2 regions of the Metallumcola ferriviriculae genome follow, and region 2 is predicted to be linked to the other one. Evidence: riboswitches for the same ligand, from Rfam matches in the RefSeq annotation. Region 2 holds a riboswitch; the other holds the start of a gene.
The links. A riboswitch is a leader RNA that binds a small molecule or an ion and turns the genes downstream of it on or off. The one in region 2 is predicted to bind cyclic di-GMP.
Positions count from the first base shown of each region.

Region 1: linked by a shared signal. The riboswitch ahead of MFMK1_RS11255 (DUF6531 domain-containing protein) and the one ahead of MFMK1_RS07700 (O-antigen ligase family protein) in region 2 are both predicted to bind cyclic di-GMP.

Region 1 covers NZ_CP121694.1:2,250,555-2,256,618, reverse strand. The annotation lists gene MFMK1_RS11270 (flavodoxin family protein) at 137-703, shown strand; gene MFMK1_RS11265 (SDR family NAD(P)-dependent oxidoreductase) at 853-1,698, shown strand; gene MFMK1_RS11260 (AMP-binding protein) at 1,653-3,251, shown strand; cyclic di-GMP riboswitch class I at 3,744-3,830, shown strand; gene MFMK1_RS11255 (DUF6531 domain-containing protein) at 3,896-6,064, shown strand, end outside.
Region 2 covers NZ_CP121694.1:1,537,258-1,543,321, reverse strand. The annotation lists gene MFMK1_RS07720 (pilus assembly protein TadG-related protein) at 1-484, opposite strand, end outside; gene MFMK1_RS07715 (TadE/TadG family type IV pilus assembly protein) at 491-916, opposite strand; gene MFMK1_RS07710 (A24 family peptidase) at 921-1,433, opposite strand; gene MFMK1_RS07705 (Flp family type IVb pilin) at 1,487-1,651, opposite strand; gene MFMK1_RS07700 (O-antigen ligase family protein) at 1,739-3,052, opposite strand; cyclic di-GMP riboswitch class II at 3,106-3,190, opposite strand; gene MFMK1_RS07695 (hypothetical protein) at 3,550-3,723, shown strand; tRNA gene MFMK1_RS07690 (tRNA-Leu) at 3,770-3,856, opposite strand; gene MFMK1_RS07685 (copper transporter) at 3,938-4,798, opposite strand; gene MFMK1_RS07680 (ABC transporter substrate-binding protein) at 4,888-6,064, opposite strand, start outside.

The sequences.
Region 1 (6,064 bases), 710 kb from region 2:
TGTTCCTTTAAAAATACGACCTCCGGGCGAAATTATACCGGCGATAGAGAACTATAAAGATAAGAGAAAGACAGGTAAAGAGTACACATCCTTTGAAGTAAATATAGATCACAAAAAGTAAGGGGGAAATATATACATGAAAGTACTGATTATCACTGCTAGTCCCAATAAGAATGGTCTGACTGCCGCCTGTGCCGAAGCAGCTAAGCAGGGAGTGGAGGCGGCCGGCGGAAATGTCAGAATGGTACGGTTAAATGACCTGGAAATTTCTCAATGCCAGGCCTGTGGTAACGGCTGGGGAAACTGCCTCAAAGAGCATCGATGCAAAGTACAAGACGATTTTCAGGATTTGCATAAATTTGTAGATGAAGCGGATGGCTACGTAATGGTTACACCTGTATACTGGGGAGAAATGAGTGAATCCGCTAAGATGTTTACAGACCGTTTACGACGGTGCGAGGCAAGTAATAGAGAAGGGAACAATAAAACAGCAAATAAACCGTATATTGCCGTAGCAGCTGCCGGTGGTACTGGTAACGGCACTCTTACATGTCTTTCATCCATGGAAAGGTTGTTCGGACATATGCGGTCTGAGAGATTTGACTTAATAGGAATAACCCGTAAAAATAGGGATTATAAGCTTGATACTATCCGTCTAGCTGCTGAGAAGATGGTAGTAAAGTCAATGCCTATTAATCATTAATAGTGTTGGGAAGGACTTGTCCATAATGCGACGCTAAGGGAGGAATAATCTTTGGAAAGCATATAAAAAGAATCCGTTATTTATCAGGGCGAGGTAGGGGCTCGTCCTGAAATAGTTCTTAAGAAAAGCGCACATGTAAAGGGGCTACTATGCAAAAAAATAACATTCTAGAAAACATATTGTTTCCGCCTACGTATTTGAACCAAAAGAAACTTAGGAACAGTTTAGACGAGAAGACTGTTTTAATCACAGGTGCAAGCTCCGGTATAGGGGAGAAATTAGCTTATCTTCTGGCAGACACCAATACCCGTTTACTCTTAGTTGCTAGAACAGAGGAAAAACTTTTAACAATTAAAAATGAGATAGAAAAGAAAACTGCCAGAGTGAGTATTTATAGGGCTGACCTAAGAAACATGGAAGAGATGGAGGGCTTGCTAAAATTTATTCACCAGATGCCTAACGGTATAGACATAGTAGTAAACAATGCAGGCATATCTATCCGGCGATCAATTAACGACTCGCTGGACCGGTTTCACGACTTCACTCGAACTATGGCTATCAATTATTTTGCACCTGTTCAACTGCTATTGTCTATAATTCCGATGCTTAGAAAAAATCAAGGCCAGATCATCAATATATCTACTATTAATGTATTGCTAATACCCTTCCCCTATTGGGCTGCTTACCAGGCTTCCAAGGCGGCGTTTGATACGTGGTATCAATCTGCTGGGCCTGAATTGAACGCTGCTGGAATATCAACCACATCTATCTACCTTCCGCTAGTAAATACACCCATGATTAAGCCGACAGCGGCTTACCAAAAGATGCCTGTCATGTGTCCGAACCATGTGGCCAAAATCATTGGCAAAGCAATGTATACTCAACGGAAGAGGTATATGCCATGGTGGTTAATTTTTGGCCGTATTGCCTCAGTGTTTCTTAGAGGGGTATGGGAATTATCCATTCCCACTATTCTAAGAAAAAGGGGGAAGTGATATTGCAGGTATTTAAACTTATATATGTTTTATTCAGAGTTAAATTATTTTCTCCATTGGGGTTGTATAGCTTAATAGCTGCCATTCACAAATACGGGATAAACTTAATGCCCCTGCTGTCTTTTGCAGAAAGGGTATACTCTGATAAGGTTGCAGTGGTGGATGACCATGAAACCTTAAATTATCAGCAGTTATTATTGCAGTCGAAAAAGCTTTCCGCTATATTTAATGAAAGATATCAGCTTAGCAGCGGTAATAAAGTAGGCATTATGTGTAAAAACCATGCTTCGTTGATTAAAGCCATATTTGCGTTATCTTTGCTGGGAGTAGATGTATACTTACTTAACGCAGAAATTAGTAAGCACCAGTTTAACAACTTAATAAAGCGATATGATTTTAACTTGCTTATATATGATTTCCAATTGGACTCCTTAGTTAAGCAGTCAGACTATGCTAACGGGGTAGTTTTAAGTTACCATACCGACCTGCCGGCAATAAGCAATTTGCTTAATTCAGTAAGTGAACAACAAGAAATCAAACGTTCTTCACCCGGTAAACTTGTAATACTAACGGGCGGGACCACGGGAGATCCCAAAGCAGCCCCATATAAACCGTCTCTTCTAAACTTCCTAAATCCATTCTTAGCCCTAATAACCAGGCTGAAGCTGCTAAATTATCGCACCGCTTATATTGCCACTCCTATTTATCACGGCTACGGTGTAGGTATATTATTTGTACTTATTGCTTTGGGAAGAAAAATTGTCATCAGTAATGGATTTGATGCCCAAAGAGCATGTTCACTGATTCGGGAACACAATGTTGAAGTTGTAACCGTAGTGCCACTAATGATAGACAAGATGTTAAATAATAACGTCGAAGACTTAAATTCCCTTGCCTGTATAGCCTCAGGAGGTGCACAACTGAATCCGAGACTTGTAGGTGAGACTATGAACAAATTGGGTAGTGTCTTATACAATCTCTATGGCACTTCGGAAGCTGGACTAAATGTGATAGCAACACCACAAGATCTATCCTATTCAGCTGAGACAATTGGTAAAAAAATAGACGGGGTTCGGTTAAAAGTATTGGACCAGCACAAAAATGAAGTAGAAGCAGGTGAGGTAGGCCAATTCTGCATCAAAAATAGGTGGTCGATGAGTAACCAAAATAACTGTTGGTTGGAAACAGGTGATTTAGGTTATAAAGATAGTCGTGGCCATTATTATCTTTGTGGAAGAGTGGATGATATGGTTGTTTCAGCCGGTGAAAATGTTTACCCAATTGAACTTGAACAAATACTTTTAAACCACCCTGAAGTAGAAGAAGCTGCAGTTATTGGGGTTAGTGATGAAAAGTTTGGGCAGAGGTTAAAAGCATTCGTGCTTCCCGCAGCAAATGCTACCGTAACAAAAGAGGAACTTTTCCAGTGGTTAGGCCCCAGAGTTGCAAGGTTTCAAATGCCAAAAGACATAGCATTCGTTGATGATATGCCTTATACACCCGTGGGGAAACTTGATAAAAAGCAACTCAAGTTTAGTGAGAAAAGTTTCTAAGCCAGCAGGATTAATTAAACCTGCATACCAGCTACCTCTTTAGAAATTGTAGTAGCAGGTATAATGGAATTATACTTTTTGTTTAGTAAAGAGGTGTAATTCAAGACGATAAATTAAGGTCAATGTGGCTATCCAGGCAAAAGATTTCGTATACAAAGTACCTATCAGACACTGTTCTAAGTGGTAAATAAAACTTTAAGAGCATGCACGATCTGTCCGATAAAGAAGTGTTGGAGTTGTTGACAAAGATTAAGGGGTTAGGCAGATGGTCAGCAGAAATGTTCATGATATTTTCACTTGGGCGATTGGATATTTTTTTAGTATCCTAAATAAAAGCCCTGGACTGGTTTTACTAGTCCGTTTTTTTATGCCATTAGGAGGAGGTATATGCTGGGACGGAGACTAAATTACTAAAATATTCAAAAAAATATTTGTAAAAAGCAGGAAAAAAAAGGAAATATATCGAAGCGTAGTAGAACAATCGAATAAAATACCAGAAAAAGGCAAACCCCGTGAAAGCGGGGGACGCAAAACTACGGGTCTAAGGCCGAATCAGGCTACGATCGCCGGGTTGCCAAGGCAGCGTCTATTCTTACCGTGCCAAGGTAATCCCTTGGCACGGTATTTTTTTGGAGGGGATGTCAATGAGACTAAAGAGTAAAAAATTTGTTCGATACCTTTCTGTAATTCTGGCAGTAACCATCCTGTTTACCGGTACGGTTACACCGGCACTGGCTGCAGGCAGTATTCCAGCATCAATTAGAGAGCAAAGCTCAATACCACCTGTGTTTGACCCCTACGAACTCACGGGTCTGGCAGGGTGGGAGGAAATGCTTTCTCCCCCGGGAAAGGGACTTCCAGACCCGGCCTCCGTAGCACCAAGCTTTTCGTCTTTGAATTTAGGCACGGTAAATAAAAGTGATGCCGACTTTGGCTACGTGGACCCGGTGACCGGGATACTCACCCTCAGTGAAAGCGATATCGCTTACCCGTCTTCAGGCTTTTCGCCGCGGATAAGCCGTACATATATGCGCCAGGAAGGGATCAAGGGAATGCTGGGTTACGGCTGGAACCTCGCCTTTGACCAGCACCTGGGCATGTACCAGAACTTTGTCATCATGGAGTTTCGTGGTGACGGGCAGCACCGCAGCTACGAGTTTACCAAGGACGATCCCGACTTAATCGTCGATTCCTATGACGGGGACCCGCTGATTTACTATCCCCTGGATCAGGGTACATATACCCAAAAGGGCGGCAGCGGCTCCACCCTGACCAGGAATGCAGACGGTACATATACGGTTGAGGATAAAAACGGCTTTAGCTACCTATACAACGGCTATCAAGCCTCCTGGCGCAGCCAGGCGGCCGATGCCGGAAGGCTCCTGTCCCTCACCGGTCCCCAGGGACATGCCATGAGCTTTGAGTATGACCAAAACGGGGCCCTTGATACTATCACCGACACCGCCGGCAGGGTACTGGACGTAGAGGCCCAAGGCGGCCTAGTAAAAAGCATTACCGACCCTGCAGGCCGGCGGGCTAAATACCAGTATGATAGTTCCCAGAACCTGAAAAAAGTTACCTACCCCGACGGCAGCAGTAAGAGCTTTAGTTACGACTCAAGCCACCGGTTGACCTCCTTTACCGACAAAGCGGGCAGGACTTTTAAATACCAGTATAACAGCCAGGGAAAAGTTAGCCACATCAAAAGAGCAGATAATAGTCTTGTAAAAAGCTTCAGCTACGGCACCGAAGGCGACCTCAGCTATGCCTTAATCACCGATGCCAGGGGCCTGGAGAAAAAAGTCTACTGGAATGCCGATAAAAAGATTATCAAGGAAAAAGACAACCTGGGCCGGATAAAGACCTATACCTACAATGAGCAGGGAGAACGCACTGCTGTCACCGACCAGGACGGCAATACCACCCGGTACGAATATGACGATAAGTACAGAAAAACTAAGATAATCTATTCCGACGGCAAGACAAGCCGGTATTTCTATGAGGACAAATTTGATAAGCTCACTAGGGTGATTAACCCCGACGGTTCCCAGGTAACGTTTACCTATGATGATGCCGGAAACCTTACCTCCAGAACCGATGCCCTGGGCAATACCGTTACCTATACTTACGACAGTGGCGGTAACCGGCTGACGGCAAACGATGCCAGGGGGAACACCACCCGTTATACATACGATGATGCCGGAAACCTGATATCGGTTACCAATGCCAAAGGAGAGGTGACCAACTTCAGCTACGACAGCATGGGCCGGATGACATCTCGCACTGACCCCGGAGGCGAAACGACTTCTTTTCTGTATGATGAAATGGGACGCATTAAGTCAGTTACCGACGTGCTGGGCAATACCACTACCTACACCTACAATGCCGCCGGTAAGGTGACATCCATTATCGATGCCAAAGGTAACAGCTACAGCTTCAAGTACAATGCCCTGGGGCGCCTGGAACGGGTGACAGCCCCCGACGGCGGCACTAAGACCTACAGCTATAATCAGGGCGGGCTGGTAGAGACAGTAATGGACAGCTCAGGCAGCGCATTTAGCTTCAAGTATGACAAGCGGGGCCGGGTAATAGAAACCACCGAGCCCGGCGGCCACGTTACTAAAGTGGAGTATACTGCCGACGGTAACCGCAGCCAAGTAATCAATCCCGACGGCGGTGTGGTCTCCTTTGAATATGACCAGTTTGACCGGCTAACCACCGTCACCAATCCCAAGGGGAATAAAATCCATTACCGCTACGATGCTATGGGGAACCTGACTAAAGTAACCGACGCCCTCGGAAATACTACCACC
Region 2 (6,064 bases):
TTTGCTTACTAGCTGAACCAACTTGAGCAACAGCAGTTACAGGAACAAGGGTTAAGTCCTTGCCAAGCACCCTGGCAAAGTATAAGTTTGTGTTTAGCTCAATATCAACTTTAGCCTTACTAAGGCTCTCAGGAAAACTGACTATCATTTTTCCCTGCTCGTTGCTGGAATTAAGGGAAATATCTGCAGTATAGTTACTGGTATTACTAACTGATATCCCATTTAAACCAACATATTTCACCGCAGCTTCAAATGCTGCTTTCTTCTTTTGCTCTTCCTTTGTTGCATTCAAGTTTTTCGGTGGATTTTTCGACAGTTCAATTGCTGAAGCTAAAGCGGTTGCATCAGCCACATCCTGCAATCTTGTATGTCGGTAATATAAATAACCACCGTCTATTGCCAAGGCAGCAAAGCCAAATAGTACAACTATAGTTAAAGCAACCAGCACAAGTGCCGAACCTTTTTCTTCTCTAAAATGTTGCATTCTCAACTACTCCCTTCTCATTGACATGGTTGCACTAATTTCAAAAGGATTACCAAGTACTGTACTGATAACGGGCGTGATTATCTTAAACGGATAATTTAGTTTTATCTCTACCCAGAGATCTTTCTTATCTGCACTTTCTTCAAGGTTTAGTACGTAATTACCAGTGACGTCCAGCTCGGTTGGATCTAACATAGTAAAACGCCCTTTGATATAATCCTTTGTCTTATCTACGATTAACACCGCATCTATCTCTGTATGAACCGCAGCATAACGCGCTCCATCTCTTGCGGCGTTTTGCAACTCCAGATAACCAGCAAAAAGCCGGCCTCCTTCCATAATGCCCAGCAAAAGGAATATTAAAAAAGGGAGGATTAAAGTTAATTCGACTAGGCTTTGACCTTTCGTATCATTCCTAAATTTAAAAAACATTAAATCACCTCAAAGCATATGTAGCTAACGTACCTACTAGAATGGCCACGGCATAAGGAAGATAAAGCCCTGATGGTGCAAAAACCAAACCCTTTGTCCCTGACCCATTCTTAATTCCTAAAATATATGAAGTAGTAGTAAAGGTTATGTTACTTATAACCACCCTCAACTGACCTTTAATCAGGGAATAACTCAAGGCCATCACCCCTCCCGCTAAAGCGCTGTAAAGAAATGCCCAAATAACAAAATCCACACCATTGATAGCGCCAACTGCTGCAAGGAGTTTAACATCGCCACCGCCGATAACACCCATAATAAAGGGAATAAGCAGCGGTCCTATTCCAAGTGCCGCTCCAAAGATACTTTCCCTTAATCCTAACCAGCTGTTTAAATATGAATTAAGAATAATTCCAAAAACAATTGCTGGTAAGGTTACTTTATTGGGGATGCGGTGTTCTTTTATGTCCCAAAAAGTACATGTTAATACTATAAGTAAAGTAACTAATACTTGGTACATAATAACCTCCGTTTATTGGTAAAAAGGGCCCTTTCGGGCCCTCTGCCCTCAAACTATGACAGTTCACTTGTGACGTCTTCGAACTTCTCTTTGATTGTCGTGCCCAAAGGTCCTAAAGCAGCCATTACAACAATGGCAATTAAGGCAATTATCAAAGCATATTCCACCATACCCTGACCGGACTCCTCATTTATCAAACGCTTAAGTAAATTGCTCACCTACACTCCTCCTTTCTCAAATAGTTTTTAGATACCGCCAATACATTCGAATTTAACTTTTCTATATAAAACCAATATATGGCAGTACTAACAATTTAATTTTTTTCCTATAGCAGGCCGGGCTACGTTGTTCATCTCAAACCACTTGCCTTTGGCCGGTACACTTTCTTGCAAAGATGCAGTCTGAGCCTCTTTGGCCAATTGCATTACCAATGCCGATCCCACCCATACCCCAAACACCCCTCTAGATAAATGAAATAAGATATTAGTATTTGCCTGGATGATTACAGCACCCGCCCCGCAGATGAAACCGACGATTAATGCATCTCCCCTAGACCCCAACTTATACCACAACATAAAGCTCTGTTTTGCCACAGCGACCAGTAAACCCATAAAAAGAGCAAACCCGATTATACCTGTCTCTGCAAGAATTTTTAAAAAAGAACTATGCGGATTTCGTGCTGGTCTTCCTCTATCCAGGTACGGATATTTAGCCAAATATATGTCATGCAGATTGTAGTAATTTCCTATGCCCACACCGTCCATCGGGTTATCTCTAAACATTTGCAGTGCAGTCAACCACAGCTGAATACGGTATTGCCCATTGGCAGTTTCATGTTCTTTCAATATGCTTAAAGCCCTATCCCCGACTGCCATTCCATTGGTCACGAAAATATCTCGATTTCCTACAGGTGTAAAAAGCCATGTGTAAGCCATTATATAAATGATAAGAAATATCAATAATTTTTTATCTTTCATTACAGCCATAACTACCAAGGATATTATAGCTGCTATCCAACCCCCGCGAGTATAAGTGACCACCAGCGCGGTACTTACTACAGTAGCGAGAATTCCCCAAAAGAATCTCTGATCAACTCTCTTTCCATACTTAAAGCCGATTAGAATTGGCAGGTAAAAAATTAGATATCCGGCTAAGTGATTGGCATTGTGTAAGGTAAAATAGGTGCGCTGATGCAGAACGTAGTGCTGCCAAATACTCATAACTGCAATTAATGCCGCTCCATAACATGCCGTTCTGAATATTCTTATAACTTCATCTTCTTTTAAGTCGGCATGACTGACTATGTAAAAGACCAAGCCTGAATTTAGCAACCAGAGGAAATCCCTCATTGAATCCGGTAGGTTTACGGTTTTTAATAGACTGATTGCCCCCCAAATTATCAAAGCAAAGAAGACGATGTCCACCTTAGTAGGCTTTAAATCCAACTTCCTCTGGGTAAGTCTTAATAAAAAGCCGATACCGAGCAGTAAAGTAGCTAAATCAGTAATGGTTATCGTAATTGAACCCAAAGAGAATTCCGGATATAGCAGCGGTACCAGTACCACAGTTAAACCTAAAAATACTAAAAGTAATTCATCTAAGGCCCTAGCATTCTTCATCTTAACGCCTCCACGCTTACCAAATAAAAAAAGCCACTAATCTAAATTTCGCTTTAGATAGTGGCCGGTTGCATCACTCACTCCTGGCTACCTAGATGCCCAACTTATCGGCAGCCGATCATTGTTTCCACAAACTTTATCTGTTTTTACAAATGTTAACAGATGTTTGTGGGGTCGTCCGTAAAAGTTTGTCGGTGATGAAAACTTATTAACGACTTGCTAATGATATTTCTGACAAATAACATGGAAATTTTTTACTGCTTTTTGCCTCAAATTGACGTTTCCCTTGGAAATGTGTTCCCAATATATGTAAAGCATTGTCGTATCATTGTTGAACTTTTAGGCATTCGACAAAATAAATTTACTAATTGCCCCCTAAAATTAGTAAATTAACACGAACTTATTTATGTAGCTTATTTTTTGGTTATCGCCCAACACTTACCAATATTTAACCTTGTCTATTGGGGAAAACTTATGGTTGAAGGGTGGGATAAACCATGGATAGTCGAGAAATTAAGCTTAAGCGAGATCATCCGGAAAAACCGAAAGAATTCTTCACCTTTGATCTTGGTGAAAAGATGGAAAATAGGATCGTTCTGCCCGAAGAAAAAATTTCCCCTTGGGAGGTTCTAACAGAAGAAGTCACCTGGGATCCCGGGGTGAGTGATTAAACTAAATCCAAAATAAACCTCGCAGTGAAAACTGCGAGGTTTATTTTGGTGCAGGAGGCGGGACTTGAACCCGCACGCCCAATTGGACACATGCCCCTCAAACATGCCTGTCTGCCGATTCCAGCACTCCTGCATATTCTTTTTAAAGCTTAGTGAGTCACCTACATATTATAACCAAACTATTCAATCCTTGTCAACAACCATAAAAAGGCAGTCAGTCAAACTCCGGCAGCAGTGCTTTAGCGGTAGGCTTAATACCATAATGCCCGGGCCTTCCCTCTAACAAAAAGGTCAAGGCAGTTTGGCCAATGACCAAGTCAATATTATCCACAGTACTAATACCTTCCAGTTGGTAATATGGCATATAGGAAAATCCTACTTGGCTGTATTCCGTACCCACCACTATCTTTTCCTGTTCCTTAAATCCCCGAATGAGCGGAATATCGAAGTTCTTTACCCAGTCAGGGTTTTCCGTCTCTGAACCCCCTACCACTAACACAATATCCGGTTTGGTATCATTGTGTGGAGTGTGAATTTCAAAAATGCCTCGACTCTGCCATGCCTGCAGCGGGTCATTTACCTTGCCCGAAATTGCAAATTCCACCAGCTGTTTCGCCAGAATCTTGGCTTCAGAAAAGCTGATATCCGCCTTTGTCACAGCAGTGTCCTCTTCTTCACCATCGCCCTTTTCCATCGGCAGCGGCACTGTTATTACCGGACTAATTTCTAACCCAGACAATGATAAATCCGCTGCCAAGTCAGAAACTTTACCGCTGCCAGTGACAATTAATGCCGCCTGAATACCCTGCAGCCGCCCACTGACCAGCAGCGGGTAAATATCGTGGGCAAATTTACTATAATTATCGGTAGTCGCTTTAAATACAGCCATTTCCTGCCTGGATGTACGATTTTGCTCCCTTAAGGCGGCAAAATCAATCTCCAAACTGTCAATCATCTGTTTTTGCTGCTGGACCAGCATTTGATCGCTAACCATAGTAGTGCCCACCAGAATACCCAATGCTAAAGCTAAGAATACAGCAACTAGTGTCGTGATATGATAACGAAAATCAATCATGCCCAGCCTCCCGCATAAAACGCTATAATAAATGAGTCATAACCTTAATAGTAAATAACTCCCACTTATTATAACTCTTAGACGCATACTTATTCACCGTCGGCAGGGTGGTATGATGCTAGGTCTAAGTACCCCCAATCAGATAAAGGAACATCTATCTTTCTAACATATAAAGCTTGACGCAGCGCCAGCAGTGGTATCAATTTGCTTTGGGCAGCAAAATTGCGACTCAATAATTCAATGTGCTCGCGGGAGTTTTCGCTAACACCCCGTGGAAGCGTTCCCTTTTCTAAATTATGCCTTTGCCACAGCTCAAGAACTGCGTTAGGGTGTTGATAGGGCTCAGTCCAGATGATTAATCTCAAGTCCGCCACTTTATCCTGCTCTACCGGCTCCACCAAAATCCCTTTATCCTCAAGTTGGGCGAGAGTCTGCTGTCTTATGCTTATGCTTAATTGCCGAGACTCACTCCAAGTCAGATCGGCCAACCCTGCCTCCAGCAGTGCCGCTGCTCCTTGGGGATAAACCACATCAGATACACTGACACCGCCACCGGTTTTTGGCAAATAACGGTACATCGGTAGATGTAAGCCCTTAAGTGCCCGGGATACCTCACGTCTATCTATTAATCCGGCCAGGGATTGACGCATGGCAGGTTCCTTGAAAACTACCGGGTTAAAGGATAAAAATATGCCGCTGCTAAGTTTGTTTATTTTTAGTAAACTATCCATATTCATCTCATGCCCTATAGTTAAAAGACCTTGGTCAAGCCCTTGAACCATGTCAACCCTGCGACTTTGCATATCGGTCAAAGCATCCTCAGGAAGATAATTAAACCATATCTCCCAGCGCTCCACTGCCGGCAAATCGCCCTGATATTTTTTATTAGCTGCCAGAGTGATCCATTGGCCGTCAGCCCACTCCTGCACAAAATACGGTCCCGTCCCCGCTTCCAGTCTAGTAGGCTCGAAATATGTTCCCGCCTGAAATCCCGGGTTTTCCAATTTACCGGCGGAAAGCACTGAAGCCCGCGGCCCGGCTAAGGCTGCCAGCATTTCTTCCTTGCTGCGGCGCCATGTTAGCAATAAGGTATAGTTGTCCTCCACCTTGACCACATCTATGGGGGAAAGCCACGGTTCCTGGTATGATGTTAACCAGCGCTCAAGAGATGCTCTTACCACTTCCGCATCAAGTGGAGTCCCGTCCTGGAAAGCAATTCCTGATTTAATTGTAAATATTAACCCGGTGCCATCTTCATTATCAGTA